4 regions of the Streptomyces sp. LN549 genome follow, and region 1 is predicted to be linked to each of the others. Evidence: riboswitches for the same ligand, from Rfam matches in the RefSeq annotation. Region 1 holds a riboswitch; each other region holds the start of a gene.
The links. A riboswitch is a leader RNA that binds a small molecule or an ion and turns the genes downstream of it on or off. The one in region 1 is predicted to bind S-adenosylmethionine.
Positions count from the first base shown of each region.

Region 2: linked by a shared signal. The riboswitch ahead of SH922_RS01305 (putative leader peptide) and the one ahead of thrC (threonine synthase) in region 1 are both predicted to bind S-adenosylmethionine.
Region 3: linked by a shared signal. The riboswitch ahead of SH922_RS35445 (hypothetical protein) and the one ahead of thrC (threonine synthase) in region 1 are both predicted to bind S-adenosylmethionine.
Region 4: linked by a shared signal. The riboswitch ahead of SH922_RS38635 (putative leader peptide) and the one ahead of thrC (threonine synthase) in region 1 are both predicted to bind S-adenosylmethionine.

Region 1 covers NZ_JAZHRI010000002.1:4,858,472-4,863,655, forward strand. Annotated here, with positions in the region: gene SH922_RS21985 (DUF4913 domain-containing protein) at 1-387, shown strand, start outside; gene SH922_RS21990 (trehalose-6-phosphate synthase) at 410-1,801, opposite strand; gene SH922_RS21995 (glucosyl-3-phosphoglycerate synthase) at 1,855-2,802, opposite strand; SAM riboswitch class I at 2,956-3,082, shown strand; gene thrC (threonine synthase) at 3,100-4,395, shown strand; gene SH922_RS22005 (MoaD/ThiS family protein) at 4,425-4,703, shown strand; gene SH922_RS22010 (cold-shock protein) at 5,136-5,184, shown strand, end outside.
Region 2 covers NZ_JAZHRI010000002.1:269,805-274,988, reverse strand. Annotated here, with positions in the region: gene SH922_RS01325 (ABC transporter ATP-binding protein) at 1-113, opposite strand, end outside; gene SH922_RS01320 (benzoate/H(+) symporter BenE family transporter) at 209-1,438, opposite strand; gene SH922_RS01315 (helix-turn-helix domain-containing protein) at 1,615-2,205, shown strand; gene SH922_RS01310 (cell envelope biogenesis protein OmpA) at 2,216-3,001, opposite strand; gene SH922_RS01305 (putative leader peptide) at 3,185-3,235, opposite strand; SAM riboswitch class IV at 3,288-3,432, opposite strand; SAM riboswitch class IV at 3,557-3,670, shown strand; gene SH922_RS01300 (N-acetylmuramoyl-L-alanine amidase) at 3,730-4,320, opposite strand; gene SH922_RS01295 (APC family permease) at 4,367-5,184, opposite strand, start outside.
Region 3 covers NZ_JAZHRI010000002.1:7,962,626-7,967,809, forward strand. Annotated here, with positions in the region: gene SH922_RS35440 (phosphocholine-specific phospholipase C) at 1-1,883, shown strand, start outside; SAM riboswitch class IV at 1,996-2,105, shown strand; gene SH922_RS35445 (hypothetical protein) at 2,153-2,575, shown strand; gene SH922_RS35450 (cytochrome P450) at 2,734-4,029, shown strand; gene SH922_RS35455 (cytochrome P450) at 4,026-5,184, shown strand, end outside.
Region 4 covers NZ_JAZHRI010000002.1:8,731,629-8,736,812, forward strand. Annotated here, with positions in the region: gene SH922_RS38630 (sugar ABC transporter permease) at 1-833, shown strand, start outside; SAM riboswitch class IV at 1,126-1,238, shown strand; gene SH922_RS38635 (putative leader peptide) at 1,278-1,394, shown strand; gene SH922_RS38640 (LLM class flavin-dependent oxidoreductase) at 1,468-2,697, shown strand; gene SH922_RS38645 (NtaA/DmoA family FMN-dependent monooxygenase) at 2,716-4,119, shown strand; gene SH922_RS38650 (LLM class flavin-dependent oxidoreductase) at 4,116-5,184, shown strand, end outside.

The DNA.
Region 1 (5,184 bases):
GTCGAGGAGTATCTCGCCCAGGTGGTGCGGCGGCGTGTGGACGGCGTCCACCTGGCCTGGTGTCCGGACTGGTGGACGCATCCCGAAGCGGTCGCCAGGCTCGCCTCGCTGTGGCGGGCCTTCGAGTACCTGCGGGTCGATTCGTCTCTCGGTATGTCCAACTGGTGGCTGCACCACGCCGATCCCCATCTGGCCGTGCTGATGGATCCGCGCACCGGGCCGTTCGCCTCCTGCTGGGGACCCGACGGCCACAAAGCGGATATCGGCCCGTTGCCGGGCAATCCGTCACCGCCGGAGATGTGGGACGACCCGGCCTTCTCGGCCGATGCGGCGGAGGCGGAGGAGGCGCGCAAGGCGGCCGAGGCGGCGGCGGACTCGGCGAACTGACCGGGCCGCCGCCGGACGGGCGCTACTCCTGCCGGAGCGCCTCCAGCTGGTCCAGGAACCACTGCTGCGGCGGCAGCGCGGTGGCCGCCGCGGCCAGTCGCTTCGTGCGGGCCGCCCGCTCGTCGTCCGCCATCGTCAGCGCCTCGTGCAGCGCGTCGGCGGTGGCGGACACGTCGTACGGATTCACCGTGATCGCGTCGGCGCCCAGCTCCTCGTGCGCCCCCGCCTCGCGCGACAGCACCAGCGCGCAGCCGTGGTCGGAGACGACCGGGACCTCCTTGGCGACCAGGTTCATCCCGTCCCGGATCGGGTTGACGAGCGCCACGTCCGCCAGCCGGTACGCCGCCAGCGAGCGCGCGAAGTCGTCCTTGACGTGGAGGACGACCGGGGTCCAGTCCGCCGTCCCGTACGCGGCGTTGATCCCGTCGGCGACGCGCTGCACCTCGGCCGTGTACTCCCGGTAGACCGCGAGGTCCTGCCGCGAGGGGTAGGCGAACGCGATGTGGACGACGCGCCCGCGCCACTCGGGCCGCTCGTCGAGCAGGGCGCGGTAGGCGAGCATCCCGCGGACGATGTTCTTGGACAGTTCCGTACGGTCCACCCGCACGATCGTCTTCCGGCCGGGGCCCACCTGCTCCCGCAGCGCCGCCATCCGCTCGTCCACGTCCGCCTCGTGCGCGCGGCGGCGCAGGAAGTCCGCGTCGGCGCCGAGGCCGTGCACCCCGATCCGGGTGCCGCCGGTGCCGCCGAGGATCTCCGTGCAGCAGCCGATGAACGCGTCCGCCCAGCGGCGGGTCAGGAAGGCCGCCCGGTCGGCGCCGAGGATGCCGTGCAGCAGCTGTTCGGCGATGTCGTCGGGCAGCAGCCGGAAGTAGTCGACGGGCGCCCACGGGGTGTGCGAGAAGTGGCCGATCCGCAGGTCGGGGCGGAGCTCGCGGAGCATGCCGGGCACCAGCGCCAGGTGGTAGTCCTGCACGAGGACCGCCGCACCCTCGCCCGCCTCCTCGGCGAGCGCCTCGGCGAAGGCCCGGTTGTACGTCTCGAAGGAGGCCCACTGCCGGCGGAACTCCGCGTCGAAGACGGGCTCGACGGGGGTCTGGTAGAGCAGGTGGTGGACGAACCAGAGCACCGAGTTGGCGATGCCGTTGTACGCGTCGGCGTGCACTCCTGCGTCGATGTCGAGCATCCGCACACCTGGCTCACCGACGCCGCGCCGCACCGCCTCCCGGTCGCCGTCCCCGAGGGCGGCGCAGACCCACATCTTGTCGTCGACGGCGCTCAGGCCGGAGACGAGTCCGCCGCCGCCGCGCCGGGAGTCGAGGGTGCCGTCCTCGCGCAGCGCGTACGAGACCGGGCCGCGGTTGGACGCGACGAGTACCTGGGCAGCGGGCTGAGGGGCGTGCTCGGAGACCATGGGCGGAATCTAGCCCGATCGCGAACCGCCCAAACGTGCGAAGTAGGCCCACGTCACGCCGCGCGGCGTGAAACGTACTCCTCGATCTCGCGCATGGGCGGCCGTTCCTCCGTGTCCACCGGGTAGGTGCGCGGGACGAACCCGTGCTCGCCGCGCTCGAACTGGGTCAGCGACGGGCGGACCAGATGCCCCCGGGAGAGGCGGAGTTGGGCGGTGCGGTAGATGGCGGCCGCCATCCGGCCGAGCGCCTGGCCGTCCTGGTGACGGTGCTTCCTGACGCCTACGTCGACCTGGGCGAGGGCGTCCAGGCCGACCGTGTGCAGGGCGTCGACGAGCAGGCCCAGTTCCACTCCGTAACCGACCGGGAACGGCAGCCGCTCCAGCAGCGAGCGGCGCACCGCGTACTCGCCGCCCAGGGGCTGGACGAAGCCGGCCAGCTGCGGCCAGTGCAGATTGAGCAGCGGGCGTGCCACCATTTCGGTGACCCGGCCGCCCTGGCCCGTGGTGTCGCCGAACGGGCGGTCGTACATCGCCTTGACGAACTGCACCGAGGGGTCGGTCAGCAGCGGGCCGACGATGCCGGAGACGAAGTCCGCGGAGAAGTCCTTCAGGTCCGCGTCGATGAAGCAGACGATGTCGCCGCCGGTCACCAGGAGTGACCGCCACAGCACCTCGCCCTTGCCGGGGACGGCCGGGATGCGGGGCAGGATCGCGTCCCGGTGGACGACGCGGGCGCCCGCCCGGCGGGCGACCTCGGTGGTGGCGTCCGTCGAACCGGAATCGATCACCACGAGCTCGTCGACCAGCTGGACCTTCTCCATCAGCTCGCGCCGGATCGTCGTGACGATGTCCCCGACGGTCTCCGCCTCGTCGAGCGCGGGCAGCACCACACTCACGCTCGCGCCGTTCGCGCCGTTCCTGGCATCGAGCAGACGGTCCAGCGGACGGTCGGCGGCTGACCAGGAACGCCTGGTCAGCCAGCGTTCGACCTCTTCCAGCACGGTCGATACTCCCTGTATGTGATCCATCTCGCGGTTCGGACGGCTATCTCAACAGTCCGGTGCTTCGGTTACAGTCTTGAACAACGCAGATGGCCGTCGCATGCCGGGGTCCGTCCGCCGATAAACGCCTGGATCCATGGTCCAGTGCCACAGCGCTCATCCAGAGGGACAGAGGGAACGGCCCGTTGAAGTCCCGGCAACCCTCCCGCCGACCGCGAGGTCAGGTGGGGAAGGTGCCAATTCCGTCTCGTGACGAAACGCGTCGCGAGGAAGATGAGGAGAAAGGGCCTCGCCATCATGGCTGTTGAGACTGTTGCAGCAAACACTGAATCTTCCGTGGACCTGGGTCCCGCCGCAGCGCTTTCCTGCCGCGAATGCGGAGAACGATTCGCACTCGGTCCCATTTTCGCCTGCGCGTCCTGTTTCGGGCCGCTCGAAGTGGCGTACGACCTGCCGAGCGGCTCCCCGGACGAGCTGAAGAAGCGCATCGAGGCCGGCCCGAACAACATCTGGCGTTACGCGCCGCTGCTGCCGGTCCCCTCCGATGTCGCGGACAAGCCCAACATCAACCCCGGCTTCACCAAGCTGGTCAAGGCCGACAACCTCGCCCGCGAGCTGGGCGTCACCGGCGGTCTGTACGTCAAGGACGACTCCGGCAACCCGACGCACTCCTTCAAGGACCGCGTCGTCGCGATCGCCGTCGAGGCCGCCCGCGCCTTCGGATTCACCACCCTCTCCTGCTCCTCCACCGGCAACCTCGCCGGCGCCGTGGGCGCCGCCGCCGCCCGTGCGGGCCTGCGTTCGTGCGTGTTCATCCCGCACGACCTGGAGCAGGGCAAGGTCGTCATGGCCGCGGTGTACGGCGGTGAGCTGGTCGGCATCGAGGGCAACTACGACGACGTCAACCGCTTCTGCTCCGAGCTCATCGGCGACCCGCTCGGCGAGGGCTGGGGCTTCGTCAACGTCAACCTGCGCCCGTACTACGGCGAAGGCTCCAAGACCCTCGCGTACGAGATCTGCGAGCAGCTCGGCTGGCAGCTGCCCGACCAGATCGTCATCCCGATCGCGTCCGGCTCGCAGCTCACGAAGATCGACAAGGGCCTCCAGGAGCTGATCAAGCTCGGCCTGGTCGAGGACAAGCCGTACAAGATCTTCGGCGCCCAGGCCGAGGGCTGCTCCCCGGTCTCCGCCGCATTCAAGGGCGGTCACGACGTGGTGCGGCCGCAGAAGCCGAACACGATCGCCAAGTCCCTGGCGATCGGCAACCCGGCCGACGGCCCGTACGTCCTGGACATCGCCCGCCGCACCGGTGGCGCGGTCGAGGACGTCAACGACGAGCAGGTCGTCGACGCGATCAAGCTGCTGGCCCGCACCGAGGGCATCTTCGCCGAGACGGCCGGCGGGGTGACGGTCGGCGTGACGCAGAAGCTGATCGAGGCCGGTCTGCTGGACCCGGCGCTCACCACTGTCATCCTGAACACCGGTGACGGCCTCAAGACGCTGGACGCGGTGGCCGCCACCTCGCAGGCGAGCGCCACGATCCGCCCGAGTCTGGAAGCCTTCCGCGCCGCCGGCCTCGCCACCAGCTTCTGACCACTCGAGACTCAGGAAGGGCACCCACCATGAGCGTCAAGGTCCGTATCCCCACCATCCTCCGCACCTACACGGGCGGCCAGGCCGAGGTCCCGGCCGAGGGCGCGACCCTTTCCCAGGTCATCGAGTCCCTGGAGAAGGACCACCCGGGCATCGCCGCCCGCGTCCTGGACGACCAGGGCAAGCTGCGCCGCTTCGTGAACGTGTACGTCAACGACGACGACGTGCGCTTCGAGGGTGGCCTGGACGCGGTCACCCCGGACGGCGCCGGCATCTCGATCATCCCGGCCGTCGCCGGCGGCTGCTGAGCCCCGGGCCTCCCCGGCCCGACTTCACCGCGTCACCGGAATTGCCCCCTCTGCGAGAGAAGCGGAGGGGGCAATTCTGCATGGTTGAGCGCGGTACAGTGAGGGAAGTCCCCTCCGCTGCCCGTGCCACCCGCATATGAGAATGCGCCTGGCCACGACAAGATGCAGCCAAAGTACGAGAGCCCCTTGCGCCATAAGTCGCCTTTGCCTGGCCTGACTTGCCCTGGAATCTCATGAATCCCCCGCATTCGGGCGATCGGTGCTGCTCAGAATTCTCGTCCGATTGACCTGTTGCAGAGGGCAGTTGGGCAGATACATTCGGCCGCGGTCGACGCGTTCCGGCGCACGCACCCTCTCCTGTCGGAGGGTGAGTTCTGACCCGGGCCCGCGAAGTGCGGTCCCGTGCAAGGGCCAGTAATAGGGGAGTTAGGCATGGCTCAGGGCACCGTCAAGTGGTTCAACGCGGAGAAGGGGTACGGCT
Region 2 (5,184 bases), 4.6 Mb from region 1:
GGCCGGAAGAGGTGGCCGAGGGTGCGGAACGGGTTCTCGCCGCGGTAGCGGTGGTCGAGGTGGTCGAAGGGCGCCAGGGGTTCGGCGGAGGGTTGGGAAACCGCTTTCTGCATGGTGGCCATCCCACCCCGCTCGCGCTCTCCGCGGCAACCCCGTCCCACGGACGGGGCACGAGGGCCCCGGAATCCGCCGTGGGACCCGGCGGGCCTCAGCGGACGCGGACTTCGTCCGGCCGGGGGTCGGGCGCGGGCTCCTTGCGGCGCGGGCGGCCCGCCGAGGCGATCACGCCGGTGACCAGGCCGGCCAGCAGGCCCCAGAACGCGGAGCCGATCCCCAGCAGCGTCACGCCGGAGGCGGTGGCGAGGAACGTCACCACGGCCGCCTCCCTGGACGCCTTGTCGGCCAGTGCCGTGGACAGGGAGGCCTCGATGGTGGCGAGCAGGCCGATCCCGGCGATCGTCAGGACGAGTTCCTGCGGCATCGCGGTGAGGAGCGAGGCGACGGTGGCGCCGAGAAGGCCGACACAGAGGTAGAAGACGCCCGCCCACACGGCGGCAAGGAAGCGTCTGTCGCGGTCGGGGTGTGCTTCCTCGCCCGTGCAGATGGCGGCCGTGATCGCGGCCAGGTTGAGGCCGAACGCCCCGAAGGGTGCCAGGACGGCATTGGCCGCCCCGGTCCACGTCATCAGGGGCGAGACCGGCACGTCGTAGCCGGCACCGCGGATCACGGCGACGCCGGGCAGGTTCTGCGAGGCCATCGTGACGACGAAGAGGGGCGCACCGACGCTGACGAGGACCTTCCAGTCGAACTCCGGCGCGGTGAAGGCGGGGGTGGCCAGGGCGAGCCGGACCTTGCCCAGCTGCCAGCCGCCGGTGAACACGGTGGCCACCACGCCTGCGGCGAGCGCCAGCAGCACCGCGTACCGGGGCAGCAGGCGCCGGCCCAGCAGGTAGATCACGAACATGGGGAACGCGACCGCGAATCCGCCGTCCATCGTGCTGAACAGCCCTGTGCCGAACCGCAGCAGCACCCCGGCGAGAAGTGCGGCCGCCAGCGGCACCGGGATCCGGCCCATGAGACGGCTGAACCAGCCCGTCACACCGCTCACAAGGATGAGCAGGGCCGAGAAGACGAACGCCCCGACCGCCTGAGCCATCGACACACCGCTCAGGCCGGTCGTGAGCAACGCGGCTCCCGGCGTCGACCAGGCGGTCACGACGGGCGCCCGGTAACGCAGCGACAGCCCGATGCAGGTGCAGGCCAGTCCGACGCCGAGCGCCAGCATCCAGGAGGAGATCTCGCGTGAGTCCGCCCCCGCCGCCTGCGCGGCCGTGAAGACCAGCGCCGCCGAACTGGTGACCCCGACCATGACGGCGATCAGTCCGGCGACCACGGCCGAGGGCGGCGCGGCCGAGCGTATGCGGGTGATCGTGAACATGAGTGAGTCACTTTCCTGTGCTGTGCCCGACCGGGTGCGGTGCCGGCCTGCGCCGATGGCCGGCGGCTGACCCGGCGCGCCGCGGTGTGTTCCGTATACGGAACGTTCTGTATGTGGAACACTAGAGAGGCGGGCCGACGCCCGTCAACCAGGACAGCGGAGCGGGTGCACGGCCGATGGGGCTGAACGAGGACGTGGGGCGCAGGCTGCGAGCGCTGCGGCGCGAGCGGGACCTGTCGCTGTCGGAGCTGTCCAGGCGCTCCCGCGTGGGCAAGGGCACGCTCTCGGAGCTGGAGAGCGGCACGCGCAACCCCACCCTGGAGACGTTGTACGCCCTCACCACCGCACTCGGCCTGCCGCTCAGCGCCGTACTGAGCGACCTGCGCCCGAGAGGCGGCTCCGGCCCGGCACTTCCCGGGGTCTCGGGAAGTGCCGTCACCGCCGTTCTTCTGGAGCGGTACGAGGACGGGTCCGCGGTCACCGACGTGTTCCGCATCAGCATCACGGCGGGTGCCGTACAGGAGTCGCAAGGGCACGTCCCGGGTACGCAGGAGAGCCTGATGGTCCTGACCGGCACCGCCGTTGTCGGCCCGCCGGACGGCATCAGCACGGCCGGCCCCGGCGCCTGCGCGCACTGGCGGGCCGACGTGCCCCACGTCTACAGCGCGCCCGACGGGGATGTGCAGGGCATCCTCTTCGTCCGCTATCCCTCGGCGGGGGAGCCTGCCGGTGGAGCCGGTCGGACAACCGCGCGCGACGACGGCTGAGCGCCGGGGCTCACGCCGCGTCGGACGCCACGTCGTTCGCGGACGGGAAGGCGGGGTGGTCGCCGAGGCGGCGGACGAAGTCCTGGAGCAGGGGGTACGGGCGCAGGAAGTTGGCGCCGGGCTGGACGAGCGCCACCCACAGGTCCACATCGGCGGCCGTCAGCTCCGTACCCAGCGCATAGGGATGCAAGGAGAGCCGGCGCTCCATCAGGTCGAGCGCCGCCGAGCGCTCCGAGGGCGTTGCGGACGGAGTGACCTTCCGGTCGAGCAGCTCACGCAGGGCTTCGATGTCCGCGGCGAGCTCCGGCGGGTGCAGTGCGGAGGGGCAGGCCTCGTTGTGCCCGGACAGCAGACCCGCCAGGTCGCGGAGAATGTCGGGCGTGTGGTTGCTGACGATGCGGCCACTCCAGCGGTCGCACAGGGCGGGAGCCGTCAGCGGTCCGTCGTAGTGGTGCACCGTTGCCTCGTACGCACTGCGCAGCGAGGCGAAGGCCTCGGGTGTCCCGGACGGGTGGGTCAGGAGCGTGGTGGCGACCGAGTCCTGCAGACCGAGGAGGCCGAGAGTGATGGAGATGCGCTGCGAGCGCGGACAACTCGCCGACAGGAACAGCTCGTAGCGGTGCGGCGCCGGATAGAAGCCGCCGGCGAGACCGACGCCGATCCGGCTGTCGAAGCGGGGGGACGGAACACCCGAAGGAGAGCGGAGGCCTGCGGCGCGTGAAGCGGAGGCGGAGGAAACGGGGCCGCACTGCGGCGAGTTGTCTGTACTGGAACCGCGCGATGCTGTCTCGGGCATGACTCTCCCTATGGGGATCCCTGGGGGAACGACGAAGCCACCGCCGCCATGGTGGCACCGGCGGCCGGATACGGAGCGACTGCGCTTGCGTACCGGTCCGGACCGAGGGGACCCGTCCGGCCCGGTGCGAGCGCACCGGGACGAGGAGTCCGGCCGATCGGACGGGGACGGGTCCGATGCGGACTAGTAAGCGCTGGAGACGCGCAGGAGATCGATGTGCAGGCGCCTCGTCAAGCCGTTCCTGGGCAATTCCCACCGGTCCTGCCATTGGGGCTCGCGAGACGCGAGACCGCGCTTGTCCTGTTGCTCCAACAGGACCCGGTCGTCACCCGGGGCACCCCATCGCGGTGGAAGGGTTGCCTGTCAGCGGGCCGGGGCCGATGACCGCACAGGCGGGAGATCCCGCACGGGCAGCGCTGACAATCGTGACCGTCCACGTCAGTTTCGGTGCGTCCGGTGGCGCCGTCAAGAAGGCGGGACGAGCCGTCTCGCCTGGTGGTCACCGGCGTTGGCAGCCATTTCGCTGCGGCCCGCACCTCCGGCGCAGACCGGAACGGTCACGAGTGCCGGCGGATCTGCCCTGGCTTGCCGGCCGGCGACCCTCGCACGCAGCGGGGCGCCCCAGGTGACGACCGGACCGGACGACGCCCCGACCGGCGAACGGGTGAGCCCGCCGGCCCGGACGCGGGACGCCCGGGACCCGGAGATCCCGCCGGCCCGTGCGCGGCTCAGCCCGCGCCCAGGAGGTTGACCATACGGATGTAGCGGACCCAGTCCCAGTGGGGTCCCGGGTCCGTGTGGTCCGTACCCGGGACCTGTACGTGGCCGAGGATGTGCGCGCGGTCCTTGGGGATGCCGTAGCGGTCGCACACCGAGGCGGTCAGCAGCGCCGACTTCTCGTACATGGCGTTGGTGAAGTAGGAGGGCTGGTCCACATAGCCCTCGTGCTCGATGCCGATGCTACGGGTGTTGTAGTCCCAGTTCCCCGCGTGCCAGGCGATGTTCTTCTCCCGCACACACTGGTCGATGTACCCGTCGGCGGAGCGCACCACATAGTGCGCGGACACCTGCTTCGCCGGATTCTGGAAGATCGCCACGGCGTCCGAGAACGTCTCCTGGGTGACATGGATGATCACGTACTGCACCGGATAAGCCGAAGGCCGCGTCGAGACGGTGTAGTTGGACGTCGAGGCCGGTACCCAGTGGGCCGCCGGGTAGTCCGTTTCGCCGGCCGTCGCCGCAGCGGCGCGGACGGAGGCGGGAAGCAGTGCCCCCGCGGCCGTCGCCGCGGCGCCCTGAAGGATCCTTCTGCGGTCCATGCGTACTCCTGGGTGGTGGGGGAGAGTAACAGGTGGGGATGATCGGTCAGTTGTCCGGTTCAGGTGCCCGGGCCGGCGGGTCCTCGTCCAGGTGGATTCTGCCCATCTGGGCCACCCGTTCCGGATGTCTGCGCAGTAGTACCGCCAGGACGATGATCCCGAGCACCATCCAGATGCCGACGACGGGACCCGCACAGGAGACGGGGGCGCTGAGTTCGGAGACGAAGTCGAACGCCGGGATCCCTGCGGCCGTCAGCAGGGCAGGCGCGAACGCCGCGATGCCCAGCACCGGGAACAGGAGGTGCAGCACCGGATTGAACGCGTCCCGGCGCCGCCGCAGGAAATAGCCGGCGCAGGCCAGGTTCACGATGATGTACACCCCGATGATCACCGTGACGATCACGGTGGCCAGCAGGACGAAGGCGGTCACGGGGTCGTAGGCGAATCCGAGCCCGAGCGCCGCGCCGGCCGCGATCACGAACTGCACGGCGACCCCGGTGACGGGGGAGCGCCGACGGGGGTGGAGCTGTGCAAATGCCCGGGGAAACACCCCGGTGCGGCCGAGCGCGAACGCCGTACGGGTGGACACGTTCGCGCACGCATTCGCGTTGGCCACGGTCGAGTTGACGACAGCGAGGAAGAGCAGTACCCAGAACAGGCCGAACGACGCACGGGCCACGCCCTCCCATGACGCCGCCCCCGAGGCGCCGAAGCCTGCGAACCGGTCGGGCCCGAAGTACACGGACATCGCGTACGTGGTGAGGACGTACACCAGGCCTATGGAGAGCGCGGCGCCCAGCACCGCTCGCCTCATGGTGCGACGCGGGTTCTTCGTCTCCTCGGCGAGGGGGGCCGCTGCCTCGA
Region 3 (5,184 bases), 3.1 Mb from region 1:
GCACCATGAACGGCGTCCGCGGCTTCGGTGACCCGCGGCCCGTCACGCTGCCCAGCGGAAAGCCGGTCTGGCATCAGAAGGACCTCCTCGGCAAGGAGGTGCTGCCGTTCAGGCCGCCCGCCGACGAGCTCGGGATGCAGTTCCTCCGGGACCTGAACCACGACTGGGCGGGCGGGCACCGGGCGTTCAACAAGGGTGCGTACGACCAGTGGGTGCCGGCCAAGACGGCCACGACGATGGCTCATCTCACGCGCGAGGACATACCGTTCCACTACGCCCTCGCCGACGCGTTCACCGTCTGCGACGCGTACCACTGCTCGTTCATCGGGTCGACCGACCCGAACCGCTACTACCTGTGGAGCGGATACACGGGGAACGACGGGTCCGGCGGCGGTCCCGTGCTCGGCAACGACGAGGCGGGGTACGGATGGACCACCTACCCCGAGCGTCTGGAACAGGCCGGCGTGTCGTGGAAGGTCTATCAGGACGTCGGTGACGGGCTCGACGCCGCCGGGTCCTGGGGGTGGATCGACGATGCCTATCGGGGCACGTACGGTGACAACTCGCTGCTGTACTTCAACAGTTACCGCGATGCCGAGCCCGGCGATCCGCTCTACGACAAGGCTCGTACCGGGACCGATCTCAAGAACGGTGGCGGGCTCCTCGACGACCTGAAGGCCGATGTCCGGGCCGGGACGTTGCCGAAGGTCTCATGGATCGTCTCTCCGGAGGCGTACAGCGAGCATCCCAACTGGCCCGCCAATTACGGTGCCTGGTACATCTCGCAGGTCCTGGACGCGCTGACCGCCGATCCCGAGGTCTGGGGCCGGACCGCCCTCTTCATCACCTACGACGAGAACGACGGCTTCTTCGATCACGTCGTGCCGCCCTTCGTGCCGTCGGGGCCCGCGCAGGGGCTGTCCACCGTCGACACCTCGGCCGACTACTTCCCCGGTGACATCCGGTACGCCGCAGGGCCGTACGGGCTCGGGCAGCGTGTGCCCATGCTCGTCGTGTCCCCGTGGAGCACCGGCGGGTTCGCGTGCTCCGAGGTCTTCGACCACACCTCCGTCATCCGGTTCATGGAGCAGCGCTTCGGGGTGCACGAGCCCAACATCTCGCCCTGGCGGCGCGCCGTCTGCGGTGATCTCACCTCCGCCTTCGACTTCCGTCGTGCGGACGCATCGGACGTCTCGCTGCCGTCGACCGACGCCTACCAGCCCCCGGACCGCCTCCGGCACCCCGACTACGTTCCCGCGCCGCCCGCCACCGGCAGCGTGCCGAAGCAGGAGAAGGGGGCGCGGCCCACCCGGCCGCTGCGTTACGCGCCCTACGTCGACGGCGCCGCCGATGTGTCCACCGGCAAGTACCGCCTCACCTTCGGTGGTGGTCCCGCCGCCGGGGCGCAGTTCCTCGTGACTTCCGCGAACCGAACCGACGGGCCCTGGACCTACACCACCGAGGCCGGAAAGTCGCTCTCGGACAGCTGGAACACCGCCTACTCCAAGGGAGTGACCGACCTCACCGTCCACGGCCCCAACGGATTCCTGCGCACCTTCCGGGCGGACGGGAAGGTGGCGGGGCCCGAGGTGACGGCTCGTCATGATGCCTCCTCCGGCGGGCTTGAACTGACCTTCGTCAACGGCGGTTCCGCGACCGTGCGCCTGACCGTTCGCAGCGCCGTCGGGTACGGGGGAGGGGTGCAGACCTTCGCGGTCCGAGCGGGTGCGACCGTGAAGTACGCGCTTGACCTGCGAGGAAGCAAGAACTGGTACGACGTCACCGTCGTCTCCGACGCGGACGCCACCTTCCTGCGGCGCTTCGCCGGACACGTCGAGACGGGCCGGGCCGGTTCGAGCGACCCGGGTCTCGTCACCGGCTGAGTGGCCCCCGTCCGGCGGGCGGTTCGGGGGTGGGCGGTGCCCGTGGCCGGGCGCTGCGCACTCCTGACCACCCGTCGGGCCGGGCCGTGTGCGTGGGATAGGGTTTCGGACGGGTCATGAGTTCCAGTGCACAGCCCCGGCTTGCTGGACGGCACCCCGCTCCGCTGCGGGTGCTCCGGGTGACGACCTGCCCCGTGCGCAGGGTACGGGGAACAGCGGACCGCGGTGCAGGGCACTCGGGGTCCTCACCCCGGAAGGCGAACCTCACCATGCTGCGTCATCTCACCCAGAACGACTCCGTGCGGAGCGAGGACTGCGTCCGCTATGCCGCGGGCCACCGCGTGCACTGGATCCATGCCAAGAAGTGCCGGCAGGAACCTGGACAGGCCGTCGAGATCCTGCTCACCTCCGGTGACGTCCGCGACGACGGATGGGTCGAACTGCGCCCCGCCTTCGACTATGCGGGTGACCTCCCCGCGGTCTGGACGCATGCGCCCGGCGCGCTGCGGGAGACCCTCGCCGATCACCGTGGGCGGGTGTACTGGCTGGCGCGCTGGCATGCGTTGAAGCTCGTGTACGGCGATGGTGAAGGCGCCGGACCCGGGGGTGGGAGGGGGGTCGGGCTGGTCAACGTCGCGCTCCAGGGCGGGGATCTGTGCGAGGGCGGCTCTGCCCGGTGCGGTACATCGTGATGCTTATCAATTGTGCCGAGATGTCGCCCTGTTGTTCAGTTCCGGGTTTGGAATTGATCGCTGTTGACGGTTCCGACGTCACATAAAATCCTTATAGTGAAGCTGCGTTGATCGCATGATCATGACGCTTGCAGCTGTCGCCACAGGAGTCAGGACTCATGACGCGCCCTTCTTCCACCGAGCCCGCGCCGTCCACCCCTCCTGCACCTCCCGGCTGTCCGGCTCACGCCGGTGCCGTGCCGCTCGGCGGGCCCGGGTTCCAGACCGAACCCCAGGCCGTCTACCGCGCCATGCGGCGCGATCACGGGCCTGTCGTCCCCGTGGAACTTCCGGGCGGGTTCCCCGCCTGGCTGGTCGTCGGGTACCGCGAGCTGCATCAAGTCACCAGCGACGGCGAGCTGTTCCCCCGCGATGTCGGCCTGTGGAATCAGTGGCCGAACATTCCTGACGACTGGCCCCTGCTGCCGATGGTGGGGCGCCCCCTGCCGTCCATCTACTTCAGCGCGGGGGAGGAGCACCGGCGGCATGCCCGCATGGTCGGACCGGCTCTCGAAGGCGCCGATCCGTTTGAGATCCGCAACCACTGCGAGCAGTTGGCCGACCGGCTCATCGACGACGTGTGCAGCCGCGGCACGGCCGATCTCGTCGCCGACTTCTGCGAGCCCCTTCCCGTCCTGGTCCTCGCCCGACTGGTCGGGTTCCCCGATGCCGAAGGCGCCGACATCGCGCAGGTGTTGAAGGATCTTGCCGACGGGGGCCCGGACGCGCAGAGCGCCCATCTGCGGTTCGGGGAACACATGGCCCGGCTGGTGGCCGCGAAGCGGGCCGTGCCGGGGGACGACGTGACCTCCCGCATGCTCGCCTTCCCCGAGGCGTTCACCGACGAGGAGTACATGCTCGACCTGATGGCCATCACGGCCGCCGGGCACCTCACCACAGCCGACTGGATCAGCAACTCCCTGCGGCTGATGCTCACCGAGGACGAGTTCGCCGACTCCATGGCCCGCGGCCGGCGCAGCATCGGCGAGGCCATGAACGAGGTGCTCTGGGAGGACACGCCCACCCAGATCCTCGCCGGACGCTGGGCCGTACGGGACACCCAGCTCGGCGGGCAGCGGATCAAGGCCGGGGACATGCTGCTGCTCGGGCTCGGCGCCGCCAACACGGACCCGCTGATCCGCCAGGGCGTGTCCGGCACCGGAGCGCCCGCGCAGGGCGGCAACGGCGCCCATCTCGCGTTCAGTCATGGCGAGTACCGGTGCCCGTTCCCCGCCCAGGAGATCGCCGAGATCATCGCCCGCACCGGCATCGAGGTCCTGCTCGACCGGCTGCCCGATCTCCAGCTCGCCGTCCCCGTCGACGAACTCGTGCGACGGCCCTCCGCGTTCCTGCGTGGATCCACCTCGCTCCCTGTTCGGTTCACCCCCGTTCGTACGACAGGAGACTTCTCGTGAACTGCCCCCACGCCGCCGCCCAGGCAGCAGCCCAGAACGGCGGGACCGTCGTCATCGACCCGATGGTCCAGGACCTGGACGGCGAGACGGCGCGGCTGCGCGACGCCGGACCGCTGGCCCGGATCGAGCTGCTCGGTGTCCCGGCCTGGGCCCTCACCCGGCACGCCGACGCGCGCCAGCTCCTGCTCGATCCGCGGCTGGTGAAGGACCTCGACGCCTGGGGCCTGTGGCAGAGCGGCGAGGTGACGCACGCGTGGCCGCTCATCGGGATGATCGACGCCGGCCGGTCCATGTTCACCGTCGACGGCGACGAGCACCGCCGGCTGCGGACCAAGACCTCCCAGGCGCTCACGCCCCGCCGGCTGGAGGCGATACGCCCCGACATCGAGAAGTTCACCGAGGAACTGCTGGACGCGCTCGCCGAGGGCGGCAGGGACGGGGCCGTCGTCGACCTCAAGTCCGTGTTCGCGCAGCCGCTCCCCATGCGGGTCGTCGGCATGCTGATGGGGGTCGACCCCGCCGCGAACGCCATGCTGACCCGCCAGTACAAGGCCTTCTTCTCGATGCTCACCCCGCAGGACGAACGCCTGGCCCTCCTCGCCGACCTGGACGTCTTCTACGCCGGGCTCGTACGGGAGAAGACCGCGCAGCCGACCGACGACCTGACCTCCGCGCTCATCCTCGCCGACGAGGGCGGCGAGCCGCTGACCGAGGAAGAGGTGGTCGGCAACCTCAAGGCGATGGTCGCGGCCGGTCACGAGACCACGATCGGGCTCATTCTCAATGCCGTACGCGCCCTGCTGGCCCACCCCGAGCAGTTGCGGATGGTCCTCGACGGAGAGGTCTCCTGGGAGACCGTGATCGAGGAGACCCTGCGATGGGACACCCCGACCACCCATCTGCTGATGCGGTTCGCCACCGAGGACATCCAGGTCGGTGACGGTGTCATCGCCAAGGGCGAGGGCGTGGTCATCTCCTACCGGGTGATCGGCCGCGACCCGGAGCAGCACGGCCCCGACGCCGAGTCTTTCGACATCACCCGCCCCACCCCGATCCGGCACATGACCTTCGGGCACGGTCCGCACATCTGCCCCGGTGCGGCGCTCTCCCGCGTCGAGGCGGGGATCGCCCTGCCGGCGCTCTTCGGGCGCTTCC
Region 4 (5,184 bases), 3.9 Mb from region 1:
AGGGCTTCTTCTTCGCGAAAGTCGGAGTGCCGGCGTTCGTCGTCACGCTTGCGGGCAACCTTGCCTGGAACGGGCTGATGCTCCAGGTGCTCGGCTCCAGCGGCACGGTCAACATCCCGGGCGACACCATCGTCGCCGAGATCTACTCGACCATCTACCACAGCCCGGTCGCCGCCTACGCGACCGCGGCGGCCGGCGTCGGACTCTTCCTGGCGGCCTCCCTGCTGGACGCCGCGCGCCGCAGGAAGGCCAAAGTGCCCTCCCGTCCGGTCGCGGAGATCGTGCTGCGTGCGATCGTCATCGCCGCCATCGCCTTCGTCACCGCGTACATCCTCAACCGGTACCAGGGCCTCCCGCTGGCCCTCCTGATCTTCCTGATCGTCCTGGTGGTACTGGACTTCGTGCTGCGCCGCACCACCTACGGACGCAAGGTCTTCGCGGTCGGCGGCAACTCGGAGGGTGCCCGACGGGCAGGCATCAGCGTGCCGTTCGTCCGGATGTCCGTCTTCTCGATCTCCGGCACCATGGCGGCCGTCGGGGGCCTCTTCCTCGCCGGGCAGATCCAGTCCGCGAGCCAGACCTCGGGCGGTGGCAACCTCCTGATGAACGTCATCGCCGCGGCCGTCATCGGCGGCACGAGCCTGTTCGGCGGGCGCGGTTCGGTCTGGTCGGCCCTGCTCGGCGCCCTGGTGATCGGATCCATCCAGTCCGGGATGAACATCATGGGTGTGAGCAACGCGGTCCAGTTCATGATCACGGGATCGGTCCTGCTGGCGGCCGTGGTCGTCGACTCGCTGTCCCGCAGGAGCCAGAAGGCCGCAGGGCGCGCGTGACCCGTACGCGGCCGGGCCCTGTCGGCAGCTCCACGGACGCGCGGCATCCTCTCCGGTCGGCCCTTGGCGTAGTCGTGCGTCAACTCGCCTGGTTCTAGAAGTGGTTGGTCGGTTGCCCGGTCTGTACGTGGCACTCCGTGAGCGCCAGCCGGCCCCAGGACGCCTGCCGGAGGGAACAGATGGCGCGGCCGCGTTGTTGTGGGGCGTGGCAGTACAAGCGTGACCGATGTGAGCAGGACCATGATCTATGGGGCATTGCGCGGTGCTGTCGGCGCGCGTAGCGTTCCGGGCAGGTCATGAGTGTCAGCGTCAAGCCCTGGCTTGCTGACCGGCAACCCTCCCGCGCGGCGGGGTGCTCCAGGTGACGACCAGGCGGGGCCCGTCCGGGTTCCGCAAGCGCGAGGCCTTCGGGCCCGCCGAGCCGGAAGAGCGGAGGCGAGGGTCATGTCACCGGTGTCCTGCCCGCTCGTCAGGGTGCTCGCCCCCCGGCGCCGCGTCCACCTCTACTCCCGGCCCCACATCGACCTCCAGCGCGTGGCCGGCGCGCTCTGTTGTTCCTGACCCGTACCCGCGACGCCGAACCTCCAGACGAGGCCCGGCGATCACCCACGGTCGATCAGGAAGGCACCCTTTCGTGTCCGCATCGTCTTTGCCGCACCCTGCCCTGCCCGCTTCGCTCCTCCACCTCGCCGTCGCCCTCAACGGCGCGGGCTGGCACCCTGCCGCCTGGCGCGAGCCGGAGGCCCGGCCCGGGGAACTGCTCACTGCCGCGTACTGGACCGACATCGTCACCGAGGCCGAACGCGGCCTGATCGACTTCGTGACGATCGAGGACGCGCTCGGGCTCCAGTCCTCGCAGTTCACCGAGCCCGACGGCCGCACCGACCAGGAGCGCGGGCGCCTCGACGCGGTGCTCATCGCCGCCCGCGTGGCTCCCTTGACCCGGCACATCGGGCTCGTCCCCACCGTGGTCGCCACGCACACGGAGCCGTTCCACATCTCCAAGGCGATCGCCACCCTCGACTACGTGAGCACCGGCCGGGCCGGTCTGCGCATCCAGGTGTCGGCCCGGAGCTACGAAGCCGCCCACTTCGGCCGTCGTACGTTCCCGCACTTCCGTATCGAGGACCTGGACACTCCGTCCGTCCGCGCGCTGACCGCCGAGCTGTTCGAGGAAGCCGGCGACTACGTCGAGGCGGTACGCCGCCTGTGGGACAGCTGGGAGGACGGGGCGGAGATCCGGGACGAGGCCACAGGCCGTTTCATCGACCGCGACAAGCTGCACTACATCGACTTCGAAGGCCGGAACTTCAGCGTCAAGGGCCCCTCCATCACACCCCGGCCCCCGCAGGGGCAGCCGGTCGTCAGCGCCCTGGCCCACCGACGCGTGCCCTTCCAACTGGTGGCCCGTTCAACGGACATCGGGTACATCACCCCGCACGACACCGGCCAGGCCGGAGAGATCGTCGACGAGATCCGCACCGAACAGGCTGCGGCGGGCAGGGCGGAGGAACCCCTCCACCTCTTCGGGGACCTCGTGGTCTTCCTCGACGACGATCCCGGAGTCGCCGCGGCCCGCCGGGACCGTCTCGACGGCCTTGCGGGATACCCGTACTCCAGCGACGCGAAGGTCTTCACCGGCACACCCGCCCAACTGGCGGACCTGCTCCTGGACTGGCAGCAGGCGGGGCTCTCCGGCTTCCGGCTGCGCCCCGCCGTGATCGGCCACGACCTCCCGGCGATCACCCGCGGACTCGTGCCCGAACTGCAGCGCCGGGGTGCCTTCCGGAGCGCCTACGAGGCCGACACCCTGCGCGGGCTGCTCGGACTCGCCCGCCCCGCCAACCGCTACGCCACCGTCTGAGCCGGAGGGACCACCGACATGAGCACCAGCAACGGCGCCGGCACCAGCAACGGCAAGCCGCTCAAGCAGATTCATCTCGCCGCTCACTTCCCGGGCGTCAACAACACCACCGTGTGGAGCGACCCCAAGGCCGGCAGTCACGTCGAGTTCAGCTCGTTCGCGCACTTCGCCCGCACCGCCGAACGCGCCAAGTTCGACTTCCTGTTTCTCGCCGAAGGGCTTCGGCTCCGCGAACAGGGCGGGAAGATCTACGACTTGGATGTCGTGGGACGCCCCGACACCTTTACCGTGCTGTCCGCTCTCGCCGCCGTCACCGAACACCTCGGTCTCACCGGCACGATCAACTCCACGTTCAACGAGCCCTACGAGGTGGCCCGCCAGTTCGCCAGCCTCGATCACCTCTCGGGCGGGCGCGCGGCGTGGAACGTCGTCACTTCCTGGGACGCCTTCACCGGCGAGAACTTCCGCCGCGGCGGATTCCTCCCGCAGGAGGAGCGGTACTCCCGTGCCAGGGAGTTCCTCGCCACGGCCAACGAACTGTTCGACTCATGGCGGGGTGACGAGATCGTCGCCGACCCGCGGACCGGCACGTTCCTGCGGGACGCCCGGGCCGGATCCTTCGTGCACAAGGGACAGCACTTCGACATCGAGGGACAGTTCAACGTCCCGCGCAGCCCGCAGGGCCGCCCGGTGGTCTTCCAGGCCGGCGACTCCGACGAAGGACGCGAGTTCGCCGCGGAGGGCGCCGACGCGATCTTCAGCCGCTACAGCACCCTCAAGGAGGGCCAGGCGTTCTACACGGACGTCAAGGGGCGCCTCGCCCGCCACGGCCGCACCCACGACCAGCTGCTGATCCTGCCCGCCGCGACCTTCGTCCTCGGCGACACCGACGCCGAGGCGCAGGAACTGGCCCGCGAGGTACGCCGGCAGCAGGTCAGCGGCGCCACCGCGATCAAGCACCTCGAGTTCGTCTGGAACCGCGACCTTTCCTCGTACGACCCCGAAGGGCCGCTCCCCGGCATCGATCCGGACCTCGGCGAGCACACCATCGCCCGCGGTCGCGCCCAGGTACGCATGTACCGCGACCCGCTGGCCATCGCCCGGGAGTGGCGGGAGCTCGCGGCCGCCAAGAACTGGTCGATCCGCGACCTGGTCATCGAGACCGGCAACCGCCAGGCCTTCGTCGGCTCGGCGGCCACCGTCGCCGGGACCATCAACGACTTCGTCCAGACCGACGCCGCCGACGGTTTCATCCTCGTCCCGCACATCACCCCCGGCGGTCTGGACGTCTTCGCCGACACCGTGGTCCCGCTCCTTCAGGAGCGGGGTGTGTTCCGTACGGAGTACGAGGGCACGACCCTGCGCGACCACCTCGGCCTGGCCCACCCCGACGGCGCCGCGGACGAGCGGGCGGCGTCATGAAGTTCCTGGCCATCACCCTCATCATCCACGCCCCGGACCCGGTGACCGGCGTCCTGAAACCGACCACCGAACGCTTCCGTGAGGTGATCGACAACGCGCTGCTGGCCGAGGAGCTCGGCTTCGACGGCTTCGGCGTCGGCGAACGGCACGAACGGCCGTTCATCTCCTCCTCGCCGCCCGTCGTGCTCAGTCATATCGCCGCGCGCACCTCCCGCATCCGACTGTTCACCGCCGTCACCACCCTCAGCCTGCTCGACCCGGTACGCGCGTACGAGGACTACGCCACCCTCGACCATCTGTCCGGGGGACGCCTCGACCTCATCATCGGCAAGGGAAACGGGACGGCGCAGCGCGAGCTGTTCCGCGTCGCGCCCGTGGAGCAGTGGGACCGCAACGCCGAGAGCTACGAGCTGTTCCGACGGCTCTGGCGCCGGGACAAGGTGACAGCCACACCGCGCTTCCGCCCGGAGCTGACCGAGGCGGAGGTGTGGCCGAGGCCGTTCCAGCGGCCCGTCCGGGTGTGGCACGGCAGCGCCACGAGCCGGAAGTCGGTCGACCTCGCCGCACGCTACGGCGACCCGCTCTTCTCGGCGAACGTCACCCACGCGATCGAACCGTACGCCGAACTGATCCGCCATTACCGCGAGCGCTGGGAGCACTACGGCCACGACCCGGCACAGGCGGTGGTCGGTGCGGGGACGGCCGGTTTCCACACCGCCCGGACCTCGCAGGAGGCCGTCGCCGCCTACCGGCCGGTGTTCGAGGCCCAGCTCGCCTTCCAGAGACAGCTGGGCGTCGAGCCGGTGTTCCCCACTCTGGAGGACTTTCTCGAGCGCAGCTCGGCACTGGTCGGCAGCCCCCAGCAGATCATCGAGAAGGTGCACCGCTACCACGAGCAGTTCGGACACACCGTCCTGCATCTGCACGCGGAGGCCGGCGGCCTCACCGACGCCCAGCACCGGGACTCGCTCGAACTCTTCCAGTCCGATGTCGCCCCGGTGCTGCGACGCGACATCCCCGACCCGCCGTTCGCGTGGGCCCCGGTCCTTGACCGGCCCGCTCCGG